Regions from separate parts of the Enterobacter cloacae complex sp. 394I7 genome, predicted to be linked through region 1. Evidence: predicted binding sites of a transcription regulator. Region 1 holds the regulator's gene; each other region holds the start of a gene.
What was found. Region 1 encodes LexA, which represses DNA repair genes until DNA is damaged. Its sites were predicted from a motif close to TNCTGTATGTACATACAGNA; they were not measured.
Positions count from the first base shown of each region.

Region 2: the regulator LexA is predicted to act here: its motif matches at 4,737-4,756, upstream of metR (HTH-type transcriptional regulator MetR).
Region 3: the regulator LexA is predicted to act here: its motif matches at 4,196-4,215, upstream of sulA (SOS-induced cell division inhibitor SulA).

Region 1 covers NZ_JBXWCR010000009.1:66,273-73,299, reverse strand. Annotated here, with positions in the region: gene ubiC (chorismate lyase) at 1-157, shown strand, start outside; gene ubiA (4-hydroxybenzoate octaprenyltransferase) at 170-1,039, shown strand; gene plsB (glycerol-3-phosphate 1-O-acyltransferase PlsB) at 1,104-3,524, opposite strand; gene AC2FAP_RS21310 (diacylglycerol kinase) at 3,679-4,047, shown strand; gene lexA (transcriptional repressor LexA) at 4,156-4,764, shown strand; gene dinF (MATE family efflux transporter DinF) at 4,828-6,165, shown strand; gene AC2FAP_RS21295 (CsbD family protein) at 6,285-6,494, shown strand; gene zur (zinc uptake transcriptional repressor Zur) at 6,543-7,027, opposite strand, start outside.
Region 2 covers NZ_JBXWCR010000013.1:54,175-61,201, forward strand. Annotated here, with positions in the region: gene rhtC (threonine export protein RhtC) at 1-330, shown strand, start outside; gene rhtB (homoserine/homoserine lactone efflux protein) at 327-947, opposite strand; gene pldB (lysophospholipase L2) at 1,057-2,049, shown strand; gene yigL (sugar/pyridoxal phosphate phosphatase YigL) at 2,082-2,882, shown strand; gene AC2FAP_RS23330 (carboxylate/amino acid/amine transporter) at 2,965-3,864, shown strand; gene metR (HTH-type transcriptional regulator MetR) at 3,752-4,705, opposite strand; gene metE (5-methyltetrahydropteroyltriglutamate--homocysteine S-methyltransferase) at 4,822-7,027, shown strand, end outside.
Region 3 covers NZ_JBXWCR010000001.1:542,833-549,859, forward strand. Annotated here, with positions in the region: gene AC2FAP_RS02560 (AAA family ATPase) at 1-1,547, opposite strand, end outside; gene matP (macrodomain Ter protein MatP) at 1,734-2,186, shown strand; gene ompA (porin OmpA) at 2,256-3,311, opposite strand; gene sulA (SOS-induced cell division inhibitor SulA) at 3,666-4,175, opposite strand; gene AC2FAP_RS02580 (TfoX/Sxy family DNA transformation protein) at 4,393-5,019, shown strand; gene yccS (YccS family putative transporter) at 4,976-7,027, opposite strand, start outside.

The sequences.
Region 1 (7,027 bases):
GCTGGGGCGCTATCTTTTCACGTCGTCCGAGCTTACCCGGGATTTTATTGAGATTGGTCGCGATGCCGAACTGTGGGGGCGTCGTTCCCGCCTTCGCCTGAGCGGTAAGCCGTTAATACTGACGGAGCTTTTTTTACCGGCATCGCCGTTGTACTAAGAGGAAGAAAAAATGGAGTGGAGCCTGACGCAGAATAAGCTGTTGGCTTATCACCGCTTGATGCGTACAGATAAACCCATCGGCGCGCTGCTGCTGCTGTGGCCGACCCTATGGGCGCTATGGGTAGCAACACCAGGGGTACCGCCGCTGTGGATCCTGGGGGTGTTCATTGCAGGCGTCTGGCTGATGCGTGCGGCGGGCTGCGTGGTCAATGACTATGCGGATCGTAAATTCGACGGGCACGTAAAACGTACGGCCCATCGTCCGTTGCCCAGCGGGCAAGTGACCGAAAAAGAGGCCCGTACGCTGTTTATCGTACTGGTGCTGCTCTCTTTCCTGCTGGTGTTAACCCTGAACACCATGACCATTCTGCTTTCAGTTGCGGCCCTGGCTCTGGCCTGGGTTTATCCGTTCATGAAGCGCTACACCCACCTGCCTCAGGTGGTGCTGGGCGCGGCGTTTGGCTGGTCGATCCCGATGGCGTTTGCGGCGGTGAGTGAGTCCGTCCCGTTAAGCTGCTGGCTGATGTTCCTGGCGAACATTCTCTGGGCCGTGGCATACGACACGCAATACGCGATGGTAGACCGCGACGATGACCTGAAGATTGGCATTAAATCGACGGCGATCCTCTTCGGACGTCATGACAAGCTGATCATCGGTATCCTGCAGGTTGCGGTGCTGGCGTTGATGGTGACGATGGGTTACCTGAACGGGCTCAACTGGGCGTTTTACTGGGCCGTGCTGGTGGCGGGAATGCTGTTTGTCTACCAGCAGAAGCTGATTGCCAAACGGGAGCGTGAAGCCTGCTTCAAGGCGTTTATGAATAACAACTATGTCGGTCTGGTGCTGTTTTTAGGGCTGGCGATGAGCTACTTTTCGTAAAAAAACGGCAGCCAGAAGGCTGCCGTTTTTGTTTTCATCGCAGGTCATTAGACCGCTGCACGCTTCACTCGCCTTGCGTCGCACTTTCAATGGTTAAACGCACATCAGACGTGATCAGTTCGGCCAGCATCTGGTACACCTTCAGCGTCTCTTCCGGCTCGGCATCGCCCGTATCACTGATAAACCCTTCATCACGCAGCGTCAGCACCAGAGAGCTGAAGACCGCTTTGTCGAAGAATTCCGGGGCGTTAATCCCGTGCAGAACAGACAGGCGCTGTGCCAGCGTCCGGCTCTCTTTCTCGAGCGTACCGCGGTTAATGGACGGATTCGCGCTCAGCAACCAGAAGGTGATGGCGTAGCGCTGCAGCGTTTCACGCGCGCCCGCCGCCAGCAGTTGCAGGGTACGGGACCGTGACGGATTGATATGCAGCTCGTCGTTCGTGACGGTAATCAGCCCCTGACGACGCAGCTCTTCGGTCAGTTTATTCAGCTCAGTCGCCAGTTCGTCCTTGTCCCAGCGCAGGAACAGCTCCGCTTTCAGCATTGGATAGAGCGTTTCAACATGACGCAACAGCTCCTGACGCGAGATGCGACGATGCTGGGTGATGATGGCCGCCATGAGCGAGGGCAGCATCAGCATATGCGCGATGTTGTTGCGATAGTAAGTCATCAGCACCGCCTGCTCGCGCGGGAGAATGATGATGTCGCCGATGGTGTCCTTTTCGACTTCAAACTTGTTCATCTGCAGGGCATGCTCGATAAGCTCGCTTGCCGTGCTTACCGGTACGGTCGAATCCACCGAGTACGGCACGTTGCGCATCATGTCGAGATAGCAATCCAGCTGCTCCGTAAGCTGTTCACGGGTCAGTGAACGCTGACGAGAGGCCAGAAGCGCCGTACAGCACAGGTTCATGGCGTTTGCCGCACCGGCGTTGTTAATGCGCACCATCAGTTCAGAGGCGATGCTGTTGACCGTAGGCGTCAGCCAGGCCGGGCGAATCGCTTCGATAGGATCGATAGACTCGCGCCACTCCGGAACATGGTTGTTCAGGTAGGTCATCAGCGGCATCGGCTCGCCAAAGTTGACGTAGCCCTGGCCAAGGTTGCGTAACTTGCTCAGGCCGCGCAGCATCTGCGGCAGGCTCTCTTTCTCTTTGGTCGCACCGCGCAGCTCTTTGGCGTAAGTGCCCACTTCCATCACGTGTTCGTAGCCAATGTAGATGGGTACCAGGGTGATCGGGCGGGTTCCCCCGCGCAGCATCGCCTGAATGGTCATCGACAGCGTGCCGGTTTTAGGATCGAGCAGACGACCGGTACGGGAGCGACCACCTTCCACGAAGTATTCAACGGAATAACCGCGGCTGAACAGCTCGCCAAGATATTCACGGAATACGGTGGAGTAGAGCTTGTTGCCCTTAAAGGTACGACGGATAAAGAACGCCCCCAGGCGGCGGAAAATCGGGCCGGCTGGCCAGAAGTTCAGGTTAATGCCGGCAGCGATGTGCGGCGGTACCAGACCCTGGTGATAGAGCACATAGGAGAGGAGCAGATAGTCCATGTGGCTGCGGTGGCAGGGGACATAGACAATCTCATGGCCATCATGGGCCAGCTGGCGTACGCGCTCGGCGTTATGAACGTTGATGCCCTGATAGAGGCGGTTCCACGTAAAGCCCAGAATACGATCGGAAAGACGAATCATCTCGTAAGAGAAGTTCGCGGCAATCTCCTCCATCAGTGCAATAGCGTTCTGCTGTGCTTTCTCATGGGAAATCTTTTTGCTGCGCGCTTCGTCTTCAACGGCCCTGGCAATCGCTTTGGAGGCCAGCAGCTTGTTGAACAGGTCCTGACGTGCAGGAAGACGTGGACCGACGGCAGCCAGACGCTGACGGGCGAAGTGCATACGCGCCACGCGCGCCAGTTTCTGCGCGATAATCTTGTCGGTGCCGTGTTCGTCCGCCATACGGCGCAGCGAAACGGACGGGGAGAAACGCACGAAGCTGTCACGTCCCAGCCAGGAGACCGCGAAGAATTTCTGAATGCCGTTAAGCATGCGCAGCGGTGGGTTCTCTTCACCTTTCTCTCTGCCCGGGCGGCGACCAAACATCACCGATACCGGCACCATCTGCACATCCAGACCCGGATTGCTGCGGTGCAGGTCGAGATAGTCGTGGAAAAGCTTGATGGACTCTTCCTTTGGCGTGTAATAGGTAAACACGCGCGGCCCGCCGTGAATGAACACATAGCGCGGCAGCAGAGTGCCGTCGACTTCGAGGGGTTCAAGCGGGTCAGGTAAATCATGCGCCAGACACTGGGCGCGAAGCGTCAGTAGGTCTGCCTTCGAGTTATAAGGCAAAACGTACATAATTGGGCGTGACGTATCGAGCCCCAATTCCAGCGCGGGTTCCGCTGGGATAGACTTGCTTTTTACCAGGACGCTTAATGGTAAATTAAGTAATTTGTAGTAAATTCGTGGCCAGCCGGACATAAACGATGTAAAGCCTCTGGTTAATAATGCAATTGCGGCGCAAGGATAACAGAAAGCGCGCAAAATTTCTGTTGTTACCCGTCATACTTCAGGCAGCAGCGAAACACGCTGCGCCTACTGTTACTGACGCTATTTTAATTAAAAGGTTCTTTTAATGGCCAATAATACCACTGGGTTAACCCGAATCATCAAAGCCGCCGGCTATTCATGGAAAGGTTTCCGTGCCGCGTGGGTCAATGAAGCCGCATTTCGCCAGGAGGGCGTCGCCGCTATCATCGCGGTGATTATCGCCTGTTTCCTTGATGTTGATGCGATTACCCGCGTTTTGTTGATCGGCTCCGTGCTGTTGGTGATGATAGTGGAAATTCTCAATAGCGCTATTGAGGCCGTGGTGGACCGTATCGGTTCTGATTTCCATGAGCTCTCCGGCCGGGCGAAAGACATGGGGTCTGCTGCCGTATTGCTGGCGATTATCACTGCGGTCATCACCTGGGTCACGCTGCTTTGGTCACATTTCCGATAAGCCTCGAGAAATAATTAAGTCCCTGGTTTTTTGTGCAGTTTTTGGTTCCAAAATCGCCTTTGACTGTATATACTCACAGCATAACTGTATATACACCCAGGGGGCGGAATGAAAGCGTTAACGACCAGGCAGCAAGAGGTGTTTGATCTCATCCGGGATCATATCGGCCAGACGGGTATGCCACCCACGCGTGCGGAGATCGCTCAGCGTCTGGGTTTCCGTTCTCCGAATGCTGCCGAAGAACACCTGAAAGCGCTGGCGCGTAAAGGCGTCATTGAGATTGTATCGGGCGCTTCGCGTGGCATCCGTCTGCTGGTGGAAGAAGAGACAGGCATTCCGCTGGTGGGCCGTGTCGCGGCAGGTGAACCTTTGCTGGCACAACAGCATATTGAAGGTCACTACCAGGTTGACCCGGGCATGTTTAAACCGAGCGCAGATTTCCTGCTGCGCGTCAGCGGCATGTCGATGAAAGATATCGGTATTCTGGACGGCGATCTGCTCGCAGTTCATAAAACCCAGGACGTGCGCAACGGGCAAGTTGTGGTCGCGCGTATTGACGATGAAGTTACCGTTAAGCGTCTGAAAAAGCAGGGTAACACCGTCCAGTTACTGCCTGAAAACAACGAGTTCTCCCCGATTGTGGTGGATCTCCGCGAACATAACTTCTCTATTGAAGGGCTGGCTGTTGGGGTTATCCGCAACGGTGAATGGCTGTAATCATGTCATAACAGGCTACGGACCTGCCGTAGCCTGATTCAATCTCCACTGCCGGTATTTTTCATGTCACTGCTGACGACATCAGATAAGGCATTGTGGCGTCTTGCACTGCCAATGATTTTTTCCAATATCACCGTCCCTCTGCTGGGACTGGTAGACACGGCTGTTATTGGTCATCTGGATTCCCCCGTTTATCTGGGCGGCGTCGCGATCGGCGCGACGGCAACCAGCTTCCTTTTTATGCTGCTGCTCTTTTTGCGCATGAGTACCACCGGGCTTACGGCTCAGGCGTATGGCGCAAAAGATCCGTTGCGTCTGGCGCGTGCGCTGGTACAACCCTTGATCCTTGCCCTGGGCGCGGGTGCGCTGATCGTGGTGTTGCGCACGCCACTGTTTGATCTGGCGCTGCATGTCGTTGGCGGGAGCGAGGCGGTACTTGAGCAGGCGCGACGCTTCCTTGAAATTCGCTGGCTCAGCGCGCCCGCATCACTGGCGAACCTGGTCCTGCTTGGCTGGTTACTCGGCGTGCAGTATGCCCGTGCGCCAGTCATTCTGCTGGTGGCAGGTAATCTTCTCAACATCGTGCTTGATGTCTGGCTGGTGATGGGTCTGCATATGAACGTGCAGGGCGCCGCGCTGGCGACGGCAATTGCAGAATACGGTACCTTTTTCATCGGCCTGTGGATGGTCTGGCGCGTGCTGGCCCTGCGCGGTATCTCGCTTACGGTGCTCAAAACCGCGTGGCGCGGTAATATCCGCACGCTGCTGGCGCTTAACCGCGACATTATGCTGCGCTCGTTACTGCTTCAGCTCTGCTTTGGCGCGCTGACGGTCTTCGGGGCGCGACTTGGGCCGGAGATCGTCGCGGTTAATGCGGTCCTGATGACGCTGCTGACCTTTACCGCGTATGCGCTGGATGGCTTTGCCTATGCCGTTGAAGCCCATTCCGGGCAAGCGTATGGCGCACGCGAAAGCGGCCAGCTCCGCGAGGTGTGGCGGGCCGCCTGTCGTCAGTCAGGCCTGGTGGCGCTGGTGTTTGCACTCATTTACGCCTGTCTGGGTGAACAGATCGTTGCCTTACTCACCTCCCTCCCATCGCTGCGCGAACTGGCGAGTCACTATCTCTTCTGGCAGGCAATCTTACCGGTGGTGGGCGTGTGGTGTTATCTGCTGGACGGCATGTTTATTGGCGCGACGCGAGGTGCGGAGATGCGCAATAGCATGGCGGTCGCTGCGGCGGGATTTGGTCTGACGTTGCTGACGCTGCCGTATCTGGGCAACCACGGTTTGTGGCTGGCTCTGGCGGTTTTCCTCGCGTTACGTGGTCTATCGCTGGCCTTTATCTGGCATCGTCACTGGCGAAATAACACCTGGCTGCCTTCCCGCCACGATATATCGTGACGGTTAAAGATTCCGAATATAAAAACAACTGCCGGATCCTTAACTACAATAATAATCACGTCCAGCAGAAAAGAACGAAGCGGACGAAACCTACAGACGCTTAACACGAGGACACGATTATGAATAAAGACGAAATCGGCGGCAACTGGAAGCAGTTCAAAGGTAAAGCGAAAGAACAGTGGGGTAAGCTGACGGATGATGATATGACCATCATCGAAGGTAAACGCGATCAGCTGGTGGGTAAAATTCAGGAACGTTACGGCTACGAGAAAGATCGTGCTGAAAACGAAGTGAAAGACTGGGAAACCCGTAACGATTATCGCTGGTAATCCTTTACTCCCCCTGAGGGCGGCTTCGGGCCGCCTTTTCTTTTGCCGTTAACGCGGCTTTTTCTTCACCAGTACCGAATGGTCGTGCTGGCACTCATCCTGGTGACGACAGGCTTCTACCTCTACGCAGGCTGAACACAGGCCGTGCGCTTCAATCACGTTATGACGCAACGCAAAGCCCATTTTGGCTGCCAGCGTATGCATAATATCTTCAACGCCTTCCGCACCTTCTTCCTTCACGCTGCCGCAGCGATCGCAGATAAACATGGCCGACGTATGGGTTGGCTGATCGAACAGATGGCACAGCACATAGCTGTTTGTCGATTCAACTTTATGCACAAAGCCCTGTTCCAGCAGGAAATCCAGCGCGCGGTACACCGTTGGCGGTTTAGCCTGTGGCTCGCTTTCGCGCAGCAGATCAAGCAGATCGTACGCGCTGATCGCGCCCTGCTGCAGGCTCATCAAACGTAATACTTCAAGGCGCTGCGGAGTCAGGCGCACATTGCGTTGCACGCACAGCTTTTCTGCCTGCG
Region 2 (7,027 bases), on a different contig from region 1:
GAGAAAAAGCCGGAAGAGCCGAAAGTTGAGCTGGCAACGGGCGGCCGGAGTTTTATTAAAGGGCTGCTCACCAACCTGGCGAACCCAAAAGCGATTATCTATTTCGGCTCCGTGTTCTCCCTGTTTGTGGGTGACAACGTGGGTGCGGGTGCGCGTTGGGGCATCTTCCTGCTGATCGTGGTGGAAACTTTTGCGTGGTTTACCGTGGTTGCCAGCCTGTTTGCCTTACCGGCGATGCGCCGCGGTTACCAGCGTATTGCGAAGTGGATTGACGGCTTCGCCGGCGCGTTGTTCGCCGGCTTTGGCATTCATCTCATCATTTCTCGCTAAGCATGACGCGCTGACGCAAGCAGCGCGCCTACCAGCATAAACAGCGAACCAAAGATTTTGTTCAGGGCCTTCATCTGCTTAGGCCCTTTAATCCACACCGCAATCCGCTGCGCCAGCGTCGCGTAACCAATCATCACGATGATATCGACAACAATGGTGGTCGCACCCAGCACCACGTACTGCATGACCTGTGGCTGATGCGGGACGATAAACTGCGGGAACAGCGCGGCGAGGAAAACAATACTTTTCGGGTTGGTCAGGTTCACAAACACCGCGCGTTTAAACAGGCGTCCGCGTGTTTGCGTCTGGGCGAGCGTATTAAGATCAATTGAGCCTGCTGCACGCCACTGCTGAATACCGAGCCAAATCAGGTACGCGGCACCGGCCCATTTCAGCACATCAAAGGCCAGTACCGAGCGGGAGAACAGCGTACCCAGACCAATGCCCACCAGCACGATATGAATGCCCAGACCGGTCTGCAAACCGGCAATGGACGCCGCGGCACCGCGATAGCCGTGGTTGATGGAGGTGGTCATGGTGTTAATGGCGCCTGAACCTGGGGAAAGGCTAAGGATGATGGATGTCAGCAGATAAGCGAACCACCACTCGAAGGTCATTTGAAACTCCCGAATTGTCTGTTTTTATGCCACAATACGCTATTGTTACGTCATTTTGTGACCGGTGACGAAAAAACGATATTCCTTGGCTTACGGGGGTGGAAACCCGATGTTTCAGCAGAAAAAGGACTGGGAAACACGAGAAAACGCATTTGCTGCTTTCTCTATGGGGCCGCTGACCGATTTCTGGCGTCAGCGTGAGGAAGATGAGTTTACGGGTGTTGGCGATGTCCCGGTACGCTTTGTGCGTTTCCATGATGAGAAAAACGATCGGGTGATCGTGGTTTGTCCGGGACGTATCGAGAGCTACATCAAATACGCTGAACTGGCCTATGACCTGTTCCATCTGGGCTTCGATGTGTTGATTATCGACCATCGCGGGCAGGGGCTTTCTGGCCGCTTATTGTCGGACACGCATCGCGGTCATGTGGATAACTTCAGCGATTACGTCGACGATCTTGCCGCCTTCTGGCAGCAGGAGGTTCAGCCGGGCCCGTGGCGTAAGCGCTATATTCTGGCGCACTCTATGGGTGGGGCGATTTCGACGCTGTTTTTACAGCGCTATGACCACCAGTGTGATGCCATTGCGCTTACCGCGCCAATGTATGGCATCGTCATGCGTTTTCCGGACTGGATGGTGCGCCATATTCTCGACTGGGCTGAGGGCCATCAGCGCATTCGTGAAGGGTATGCCATCGGGACAGGGCGCTGGCGCGCGCTGCCGTTTGCCCTCAACGTATTGACCCATAGCCGGCAGCGTTATCGCCGTAACCTGCGTTTTTATGCCGATGAACCGCGCCTGCGCGTCGGTGGCCCGACATATCACTGGGTGCGGGAAGGGATCCTTGCCGGTGAACAGGTGCTTGCTGGTGTTGGTAAAGATGATACGCCGACACTTCTGATTCAGGCTGAAGAAGAGCGTGTGGTGGATAACCGCATGCATGACCGCTTTTGTGAACTCCGCGCTGCCGCCGGTCACCCTTGCGAAGGGGGTAAACCGCTGGTCATCAACGGCGCGTACCATGAGATCCTTTTTGAAAAGGACGCTATGCGCTCAGTCGCGCTCAACGCCATTGTTGAATTTTTCGACAGGCATAATTGATTGTTGTTTTACCACCAGAGGTTGAAATCCCTATGTACCAGGTTGTTGCATCTGATTTAGATGGCACGCTGCTTTCGCCCGATCATACCCTGTCGCCTTACGCGAAAGAGACCTTAAAGCTTCTGACCGCCCGCGGAGTGAACTTCGTGTTTGCCACCGGCCGCCACCACGTGGACGTGGGGCAGATCCGCGATAATCTTGAGATCAAATCGTACATGATCACCTCCAACGGTGCGCGCGTGCACGATACCGATGGCAACCTGATCTTTACGCATAACCTGGATCGCGACATTACCGCCGATCTGTTCGGCGTAGTGCATAACAACCCGGACATTATCACTAACGTTTATCGCGATGACGACTGGTTCATGAATCGCCATCGCCCGGATGAAATGCGTTTCTTCAAGGAAGCGGTATTTAACTATTCCCTGTACGAGCCAGGCCTGCTGGAGCCGGAAGGGATCAGCAAGGTGTTCTTTACCTGCGAAAGCCACGAAGCGTTGTTGCCGCTGGAACAGGCGATTAATGCGCGTTGGGGTGACCGCGTCAACGTGAGTTTCTCGACCCTGACCTGTCTGGAAGTTATGGCGGGGGGTGTTTCCAAAGGGCACGCGCTGGAAGCCGTAGCAAAACGTCTGGGCTTCGAACTGAAAGACTGTATCGCCTTCGGTGATGGCATGAACGACGCCGAGATGCTCTCTATGGCGGGCAAAGGCTGCATTATGCAGAATGCACACCAGCGTCTGAAAGACCTGCACCCGGAACTGGAAGTGATTGGGTCTAACGCTGACAACGCGGTACCAAAATACCTGCGCAAACTGTTCCTTGAATAATCTTCATTTGATTGTTTATTGCTCAGTTGTCAACTAAAGAGTTCGCTACAATGCCTGTCCTTCTTTCTGAGAGACAAGCATTGTGGCGCTACTCATTATTACCACTATCCTGTGGGCCTTCTCTTTTAGCCTGATTGGCGAGTACCTCGCCGGGCACGTCGACAGCTACTTCTCGGTGCTGATGCGCGTGGGGCTGGCGGCGCTGGTATTCCTGCCCTTCCTGCGTACACGCGGGCAATCGCTGAAGACCATTTTGCTGTACATGCTGGTGGGGGCGATGCAGCTCGGCATCATGTACCTGTTCAGCTTCCGGGCTTACGTCTACCTGTCTGTCTCTGAATTTCTGCTTTTCACCGTGCTTACGCCGCTCTATATCACGCTGATTTACGATCTGCTCAGCAAACGTCGTTTGCGCTGGGGATATCTGTTGAGCGCGGCGCTGGCGGTGATCGGGGCGGCGATTATTCGCTACGACAAAGTGAGCGACCACTTCTGGACCGGGCTGATGTTCGTGCAGCTGGCGAACCTCAGCTTTGCCATCGGTATGGTCGGGTACAAGCGCCTGATGGAAACCCGTCCGATGCCACAGCATAACGCGTTCGCCTGGTTCTATATGGGGGCAGCTATCGTCGCGGTGGCGGCATGGTTTATGCTCGGCAACCCGCAAAAGCTCCCGACGACAAGCCTGCAGTGGGGCGTTCTGGTCTGGCTGGGCGTGGTGGCATCGGGGCTGGGGTACTTCATGTGGAACTACGGCGCTACGCAGGTAGACGCCGGTACGCTGGGGATCATGAACAACGTGCATGTGCCTGCAGGGCTGCTGGTGAACCTTGCCATCTGGCAGCAGCAGCCTCACTGGCCGAGCTTCCTTATTGGGGGAGCAGTGATTCTGGCTTCGCTGTGGGTCCATCGCCGTTGGGTCGCTCCGCGCTCCGCACAAACGGAAGATGGTCGCACGCGTGGTTCCGCGCAGAGCGAATAAACGCTTCCGTAATCGGCTGACGCTGCTCGCCATCGCGCACGGCGGCGTACAGCCGGCTCCATAGTCCCTCACCCAGGGTTTTAGTGACAACCAGACCCTGGCGTTCAAAACTCTCCACAACCCAGTGTGGTAGCGCCGCGATGCCCATTCTGGCAGCAACCATCTGAATCAACAGCAGGGTGTTATCCACGCTTTTGAGCTGCGGGCTAATGCCGGCTGGCTGCAGGAAATGACGCCAGATATCCAGCCGACTGCGCTGTACCGGGTAAATCAGCAGCGTTTCACTGGCTAAATCTTCCGGGGTGATACGCGTTTTACTGGCCAGCGGATGATCCGGAGCCAGCACCAGCCGTACCTCATAATCAAACATTGGCGAATAGTGCAGGCCGCTGCGGGGCAGAATGTCTGAGGTCATCACCAGATCCAGTTCGCCCTGCTGGAGCGACGGCTGCGGGTCGAACGTCACGCCGGATTTGAAATCCATCTCCACCTGCGGCCACCTCTGGCGGAAGTTCTCAAGCGCGGGTGTCAGCCATTGAATACAGCTGTGACACTCAATGGCGATACGCAGCCTGGTTTGCTGCGGCTCGTTACAGGACTGCAGCGCGCTGGCTATTTGCGGCAGCACCTGATTAGCCAGCTGCAGCAGGATCTCGCCCTGAGGCGTAAAGCGTAGCGGCTGGCTCTTACGCACAAAAAGACGAAAGCCGAGGCGTTGTTCCAGATCGCTGAACTGGTGAGAAAGGGCGGACTGGGTCTGGTGCAGCGTGGCTGCCGCCGCCGCGAGAGAACCGCAATTTCGCAACGCTTGTAGCGTTTTCAGGTGTTTAATCTCGATCATGAAAGTCCTTCACTTCGCCATGAACATTTTGCGCTTGAGGAATATACAGTAACTGCCAATTATGGATGTGTAAACATCTGGATGGCTAAATACCAAAAATTCACAGGGGACACACCATGACAATTCGCAATCACACTCTCGGTTTCCCTCGCGTTGGCCTTCGCCGCGAGCTGAAAAAAGCGCAGGAAAGTTACTGGGCAGGTACCTCTGGCCGTGAAGAATTGCTGGCAGTGGGCCGCGAACTGCGTGCGCGCCACTGGGAACAGCAAAAGCAGGCGGGCATTGACCTGCTGCCCGTGGGCGATTTCGCCTGGTACGACCATGTTCTGACCACCAGCCTGCTGCTTGGCAACGTGCCGGCTCGTCATCAGAACAAAGATGGATCGGTAGATATCGACACCCTGTTCCGCATTGGCCGTGGTCGTGCGCCAACGGGAGAGCCTGCGGCAGCGGCGGAAATGACCAAGTGGTTCAACACCAACTATCACTATATGGTGCCGGAATTTGTGAAAGGCCAGCAGTTCAAACTGAGCTGGACCCAGTTGCTCGACGAAGTCGATGAAGCGCTGGCGCTGGGCCACCAGGTGAAACCGGTATTGCTGGGGCCGGTAACGTATTTGTGGCTGGGTAAAGTGAAAGGCGAGCAGTTTGACCGTCTCAGCCTGCTGAACGATATTCTGCCGGTCTACAAACAGGTGCTGATTGAACTGGGTAAACGCGGAATTCAGTGGGTGCAAATCGATGAGCCTGCACTGGTGCTGGAGCTGTCGCAGGCGTGGCTAAAAGCGTTTAAACCCGCTTACGATGCCCTTACTGGTCAGGTGAAGCTATTGCTGACCACCTATTTTGAAGGCGTGACGCCGAACCTGAGTACTATTACTGCGCTGCCGGTTCAGGGTCTTCATGTTGACCTGGTCCACGGCAAAGATGACCTGGCCGAACTGCACAAACGTCTGCCCGAAGAGTGGCTACTCTCGGCCGGACTGGTGAATGGCCGTAACGTCTGGCGCGCCGATCTGAGCGAGAAATATGCACAGATTAAAGATATCGTCGGCAAACGTGAGCTGTGGGTGGCCTCCTCCTGCTCTCTGCTGCACAGCCCAATCGATCTGAGTGTGGAAACCCGTCTGGATCCCGAGGTGAAGAGCTGGTTTGCCTTTGCGCTGCAAAAATGTGAAGAGCTGGCGCTGCTGCGTGATGCGTTAAATAGCGGTGACACCACGGCCATTACCGACTGGAGCGCCCCCATTCAGGCGCGTCGTCATTCGGCACGCGTCCACAACCCGGCGGTCGAAAAACGTCTGGCGGCCATTACCGCGCAGGACAGCCAGCGTCAGAGCCCCTATGAGGTGCGTGCCGAAGCCCAGCGTGCCCGCTTCAACCTGCCAGCGTGGCCAACCACCACCATCGGCTCCTTCCCGCAGACGACGGAGATCCGCGGCCTGCGTCTGGATTTCAAAAAAGGCAACCTCGATGCGAATCACTACCGCACCGGTATCGCTGAGCACATCAGACAGGCGATTGTTGAGCAGGAACGTTTAGGTCTGGACGTGCTGGTACACGGTGAAGCCGAGCGTAACGATATGGTGGAATACTTCGGCGAACATCTGGACGGTTTCGTCTTTACGCAGAACGGTTGGGTGCAGAGCTATGGTTCCCGCTGTGTGAAGCCACCGGTGGTGATTGGTGACGTCAGCCGCCCGCAAGCGATCACCGTAGAGTGGGCAAAATTCGCCCAGTCCCTGACCGACAAACCGGTGAAAGGGATGCTGACCGGCCCGGTGACGATCCTCTGCTGGTCCTTCCCGCGTGAAGATGTGACCCGTGAAACCATCGCCAAACAGATTGCGCTGGCGCTGCGTGATGAAGTGGCCGATCTGGAAGCGGCGGGTATCGGCATCATCCAGATTGATGAACCGGCGCTACGCGAAGGTTTGCCGCTGCGTCGCAGTGACTGGGATGCTTATCTGAAGTGGGGTGTGGAGGCTTTCCGCCTCAACGCCGCGGTCGCGAAAGACGACACGCAGATCCACACCCACATGTGTTACTGCGAATTTAACGACATTATGGATTCGATTGCCGCGCTGGATGCCGACGTGATCACCATCGAAACGTCGCGTTCAGACATGGAACTGCTGGAGTCCTTCGAAGAGTTCGAGTATCCAAACGAAATTGGGCCGGGTGTCTACGACATCCACTCCCCGAACGTACCGAGCGTGGAGTGGATTGAGAGCCTGCTGAAAAAAGCCGCCCAGCGGATCCCGGCTGAGCGCCTGTGGGTCAACCCGGACTGCGGACTGAAAACCCGCGGCTGGCCGGAGA
Region 3 (7,027 bases), on a different contig from region 1:
ATGTCCTGGCTGAGGCTCAAATGGCGCGCGTTAGGGGCAGGAATAATCACCCCCTGTTTGCCGTTTAACCCACGCTGCTGACAAATCGAGAAGAAGCCTTCAATCTTTTCGTTCAGACCACCCACTGGCTGCGCACGACCAAACTGATCGACCGAGCCGGTGATCGCGATGTTCTGATTAACTGGCACTTCTGCCAGGGCGCTGATTAAGGCGCACAGCTCAGCCATAGAGGCGCTATCACCGTCGACTTCACTGTATGATTGCTCAAACGTCAGCGAGGCGGAGAAGGGGATTTGCTGCTCAAGCTGCAGCTCTGACATCAGGAACGCCTGCATGATCATCATGCCTTTAGCGTGAATGTTGCCGCCCAACTCGGCTTTGCGTTCGATATCAGTGAACTCACCGTCACCGACATGCACAACGCAGCTGATGCGGGAAGGCTCCCCGAAAGCGCGCGGGTGGCCGGGGAATTCAATCACCGACAAGGCATTGATCTGCCCGATACGTTCGCCTTCGGTCTCAACCAGAATTTGTTCCAGCAGAATTTCATCCTGCATACGGTCAGCAAGATAGCCTTCACGCCACTCACGCTGCGCCAGCATCTGGGTAAGCTGCTCACCGGTGAATGCGCCGTTACCGCTGACGACACCCACTTCACGTAACTGCTTGCCGATCCAGAGCGGGCAGAGCGGCAGCGTCTCCTGGTCACCGGTGTAGCGAACCGCTTCGCGGATCAAACCAGGCCAGGCGTCGGCGGCCGGCGTTGGCAGTGCGAAACGTTCCGCAACGCTCAACACCCACTGGCACCACTGTGCCATATCATCGGCATCGGTAATCTGGATGTTATCTTCGTATTCGCTGTAGACCGCCTGCTCAGCCAGTTCGGGCTCCATCTCCTGGAAGTCAGCCAGCGATTCACGATCACCCGTCAGCACCACGGTCAGCGACAGCGGCATTGAAGGAACTGAGACAGGCAGGGGACGAGACTCGTCGTAGCCAACCCAGTCAAAACGCTGCTGATTAACCACCGTTTTCAGGCGCATCCACAGCAGAGGTTGTGAGAGAAGGGTGCGCAACGAGATGATCAATACGCCGCCATTCGCGCGGTGCACCAGCCCAGGTTGCAGCGAGAGCTCACCGTTAAACTGGCGCAGACAACCAAAGAGTTGTTCAGCCTCGACCCAGTTAGCGGTAATCACTTCACCCCTGGCAGCAAAGCGATCGTCGGGCTGCTCTGCCGGTTCGAATGTGACATCATGTCCCGCGATACGATATTGGCCGCCAAAGACGGCGTTCGCTTGCGGTCGCAACTGGCGCATGGCATCACCCAGAAGCGTCAGATATTCCGCTTCTTCCGGGGCCTTGAGCATCATGAAGGGTGATGTTGCCCAGGGGCTTAACACCTGCTCCAGCGCATAATGCAAACGGGGTTGCGTATCGCTAAGGATGAATTCGTGTTCTTTTGCGAGATCGGGTCGTGCAAACAGTTCCTGATAGCTCTCGGTATCCGGAACGAGGTCACGCCATGCAAGTTTCGTAATGGTCAAAGTTGATGTTTTTTAGTTAGATGTAAAAGCGTGGAGTATACCGTAAGCGGGGGGCTCTACCCAAGAAGGATTGGGCATTTCGGCAGGGTGATTGGCTGCATTCACTCACAGGATATGATTTCTTTTCAGCAGATTGCCAAAAAACTGATATTCTGAACAGAGTTACGTGGTAACACTGAGATCGCAATGAAATATCAACAACTGGAAAATCTCGAAAGCGGCTGGAAATGGAAGTACCTGGTCAAAAAGCACCGTGAAGGGGAGCTGATCACCTGCTACATCGAAGCCAGCGCAGCGCAAGAAGCCGTGGATATTTTGCTGACCCTCGAAAATGAACCGGTACAGGTTAACGGCTGGATTGAGAAACACATTAATCCTGCGTTGTTAAACCGGATGAAGCAAACTATTCGTGCGCGTCGCAAGCGGCATTTTAATGCGGAGCATCAGCACACTCGCAAAAAATCCATCGACCTGGAGTTTATGGTCTGGCAACGTCTGGCAGGGCTTGCGCAACGGCGTGGGAAAACGCTGTCAGAAACGATAGTGCAGTTGATTGAAGATGCCGAGCATAAAGAGAAGTACGCCAACCAGATGTCGACGCTGAAGAATGATCTTCAGGCTCTGTTGGGTAAGAAATAGATTTTTGTTTTCTTCAGATTCAGATAATAAAAAACCCCGCAATGCGGGGTTTTTTTATAAGACGATAACTTATGCCGCTGGCTGAGTTACAACGTCTTTGATGCCTTTAACTTCGATCTCTACGCGACGATCTGGAGCCAGGCAGTCGATCAGTGCAGCGCGAGCTTTAACGTTGTCACAGGTGTTGCCAGTAACTGGGTTAGCTTCGCCCATACCACGTGGGGAGATCTTGTTAGCTGGGATACCTTTAGAGATCAGGTAATCAACAACAGACTGAGCACGTTTCTCAGACAGTTTCTGGTTGTAAGCGTCAGAACCGATACGGTCGGTGAAGCCCAGAACCACTACAGAACCGTCTTTAGGATCCAGGTTGCTCAGCTGGGTGTACAGCTGATCCAGTGCCTGCTGACCTTCTGGTTTCAGGGTAGCTTTGTTGAAGTTGAACAGAACGTCAGACTTCAGAGTGAAGTGCTTGGTCTGTACTTCTGGAGCTGGAGCCGGCGCTGGAGCAACGATTGGCGCTGCATCTTCCTGCTGGCCGAAACGGTAGGAAACACCTACGCTCAGCATGCCGTTGTCCGGACGAACACCAACGGTGTTGCCGTCGCCGATGTTGTTAACCCACTGGTATTCCAGACGGGTAGCGATATCACGGGTCATAGCCCACTCAACGCCACCAGCGAATACTGGGGAAACACCGGTGTCATGGTCGTCGCCAGCGATGCTGTTGCTGGAGTCAGCGCGCCATACCATGCCGCCCAGACGAGTGTACACGTCCAGATCGTCAGTTACTGGGTAACCCAGTTTAGCGGTCAGCTGTACGCCCTGAGCTTTAAAAGCGCCGTTTACGTTGTCGCCTTTGTATGGCATACGACCTAACCAGTCGTAACCCATTTCAAAACCAACATACGGGTTAACCTGATAGCCACCGAACGCACCTGCACCAAGCTGGCTCTCGTGAGTAGGGCCATCGTTGTTCAGGCTGCTGTTGTACCAGCCGGTGTCATGGAACTGAGACCAGCCCAGTTTACCACCTGCATACCAGGTATTATCTTTCGGAGCGGCCTGCGCTACGGTAGCGAAGCCAGCCAGTGCCACTGCAATCGCGATAGCTGTCTTTTTCATTTTTTGCGCCTCGTTATCATCCAAAATTCGCCATGAAGGTCTCAATAGAGATTCACGGTTAAATCCTTCACCGGGGGGCGTGGTCAAATATAAATCTACCGATATCTTCGGCTTAGGCCGAGCACCCCTGGCGATGTAAAGTCTACAACGTAGCTGAAAACTTACAAGTGTGAAGTCCGTCAGGCATATGAAAAAAAAAGTTCCGTATACCGATTATTTAACATTTTTCGAACGAGTTTTGTGCAATAAAATTAAGGAGAACCGCACCAGACAAGCCTTGCCGCAGTTTTGGCGCCTGGAACTAAAATCGCATCTTGTGGTCAAAAAAAATTCCAGGAATAATCTTAATTTTCCTCAATGATACAAATTTGAGTGAATTTTTAGGCCAGAAAGTTGTCCTCTGCGATAAGAATCTGGTCGAACCGGACGCATGATCAACCCGATCGCACTACCTTCTTCAGCCGCTTCCGTCAGTCGAAAATGTTCCTCATCGGTCAATTCGTCTGATAACCATCCAATCACCACGCTGTAATTCCCCGTACGTAACGCCCGGATCATCGATTCCACAGTATCGCAGGGAGAGAGTTGGTTAATTTGCATGACCTTTGTCAGCGGCAGGCCCGCGGACTGCACCCATTCACGGCTCAGTTTTTGTTGAGGCGTCAGCCAAAGCTGCCAGCGCGACTGCTGACCAAGCTGTTGTAATAACGGCAATAGCAGAAGTTGAGTGAGCAGGGGCTGGTCTTCACGATAAACCACTTCACTGATAAGCCCTGTCGAAACACGCCCGGTGGAATTCTGCGTGACATTGCCAGCGGAAGAAGAGAGAGAGGTTGAGCGATTTGCATAGCCTGAAGTGTACATATTCATTCCAGCCCTGTAGTTACTGTATGGATATACAGTAACCCCTGTATGCATAAAGATCAACCTCATTTTCGGAAAGCGACTCGCAAAATTCATTCATTATTGATGCGCCTGGAAAAATCATCTTGCTCAACGACGATAAGTTGCCTATTTTCCTGCTAACGGATCCGCTAGTAAGAAATTTCGTTGTTACTTTATGATTTTGAAGGGAAATATCATGAAAAAGATATCTTATGAACGGATTTATAAATCCCAGGAATACCTTTCACCCTTAGGTGAAATCCACCATCGTGCGCTGTTCGGGGGGTATACCCTGGCCGTAGATGATGCCGTCTTCGCTATGGTCTCCGACGGGGAACTGTATCTCCGGGCCTGTGAGGAAAGTGCAAAATACTGTGTAAAAAATGCCTCGTCATTCTTAACCCTCATGAAGCGGGGTCGTCCGGTGCTGCTCAATTATTATCGTGTCGATGACGGACTGTGGCAGGACAGAGAACGGCTGCTTCAGCTCTCCTCGTTCGCGCTCAATGCGGCACGAAAAGAGCGTTCGCAGCGTGATCGGCGAAACCGCCTCAAGGACTTGCCCAATCTCACCTTTCAGCTTGAAGTGCTGCTCTTTGAAGCCGGAATCACTGATGAAGAGACGCTGCGGGAGCTGGGTGCCCGTGCGAGCTGGCTGAAGATGCGGGCGAAGAATAAAGCGCTCAGCATTAAAGTGCTCTTCGCACTGGAAGGGGCCATCGCCGGACTTCATGAAGCGGCACTCCCGGCGGGAATTCGCCGGGAGTTAACGGAGTGGTTTAATGCGCTGCCTGAGCCACAGGAGAATCACTCCTCCAGGTAGCGATCTGCAATTGCAGTCGGCAAATTTCTGGCAGCAGAGCGATAAGGAGGCCAATCTGCTGAAGAACCAGCGGTGCTTTGCTGTCGCTTCCCGGGTCAATATGCGTAATACGCTGAGCCAGTTCATCCAGCGCGTGTTGAACGCGAGGCTCATCGGCTGGTCGGTGATGAAGCGCGTCATCGACATAGCATACGGCATCATCCAGCAGGGCGAGGATGGCCGGGTGAGTCAATTTCTCACGGTGGGCACCCAGCGTCGAAATATAGCTGGTGAAGGTATGGTTCAGGCAGAGCAGGCGGAAAGCCGTTTCCCGAATTTCTGCCGTGGCGCGAGGCTCCGTGGACATGTTAGAGACCACCGAAGCCAGTTCAGCATCACAGTTATGCGCATCGCGGCGTGCGATACGATAAGCCAGACGGTTATCGCGACCCTGATGATACTGCTCAAGGATGGCATCAAGGTATCGACAGTTCGCGTTCATCGCCCTGTCTACCACACGCGGTAAATTACGGAACCGCCAGTCCGGCCAGATAAAACTGACCGCCGCCCAGGCGATAGCGCAGCCAATCAGCGTATCTATCACGCGGGGCAGGGCCACTTCAAATCCTTCACCCAGCAGGTTAAAGCAGAGTAGCACCAGCAACGTGATGAACATTGTGGCATGCGCATACTGCACATTACGAAAGGCGAAGAACAACACACCGGTAATAACGATCAGGATCAGCTGGCCTTCGACAGAGGGCACGAAATAGAGCACCGGCAGCCCAATAGCGACGCCCACCAGCGTACCAATAATACGTAGCGCAAGGCGGTGGCGGGTGGCGTTATAGTTTGGCTGGCAAACAAACAGGCTGGTCAGCAGGATCCAGTAACCGTGATGTAACCCGGTTATCTGAATGATGGCATAACCCACGCACAGCACCAGTGACATCCTCACCGCATGGCGAAACAGTGCCGATTCCGGCGTAAAGTTGCGGCTCAGTCGCAGCCACATATCGCTGAAGCTATGCACGCTGTCATCAGCAAGCTGATTCTCCACATCTTTATCGGGGAGCGCCATCGCCTGCTCGGATTCAATGGTAGCCAGCTGAGCATCTATCGCCCGCAGGTTATTCAGCAAAAATCCCAGTGCTTTAATATGTTCCGGCGATGTTCCACTGGCCTGAACGCGATCGAGCGCCGCATCAAGATGGCTAAATACGCGTTCGAAGCGCGGGTCATGTTGATAGGGCGTACGCAGCAAAATGGAGCGTGCCAGCTGCTGGCATGCCTGAGACTGCATCGACAGCAGGCGCTGGAAGCGGAACATCACGTCGCTGTAGCGGAACTTCTCGCGCAGGGCAGCATACTGAACGTGCGAGGAGCTGGCACGCTCATGTATATCCTGCGCCGCGAAATAGTAGTGCAAGGTTCTTCGCGTTCCGCGCTGACCGCGATCGCCCCGCAGACGGGTAAGCAGTGAGGCTTTCGTCTGGTTAAGTGTGGCGACCAGTTGACCGTTGGCCAGAGCCAAATCGTAAAGCGGAGACTGGCTCTCCTCCTCGATATCCGGATCGAAGAGCCGGGATTTTAGCTCAAGATAGTGGGCCAGTTGCTCAAAGCTGCGGGCAAGGTTGTCCTGAAGAGGGCGAACCGGAAAAATAAGATGCCCGGTTAACGTCAGCAGGTTATACCAGATGGCCCCCAGCAACAGCAGTATGGGTTGCTGGTACCATTGATCGTAAAGGGAAACACCCAGCATGGTGTAAATGGCGATCAGCAGGGCACCAAAGGCGATAGTGGCATAGCGCTGCCCAAGGCCGCCAAGCAAAATAAACCCGCTGGTAGAGAGCGTAAGGCCAATGGCAAACAGCCAGGGCCAGGGGAAGAGCAGCTCCACGGAGGCTGACGCGATAAAAAAACAGACCAGCGTAATCACAAGATTACGCAGGCGCCCGGCAAGGCGATCGTCCAGATCCGCCAGCGCCCCCGCAACCACTCCCAGCGTGAGCGGGATGGTGAGTTTTAC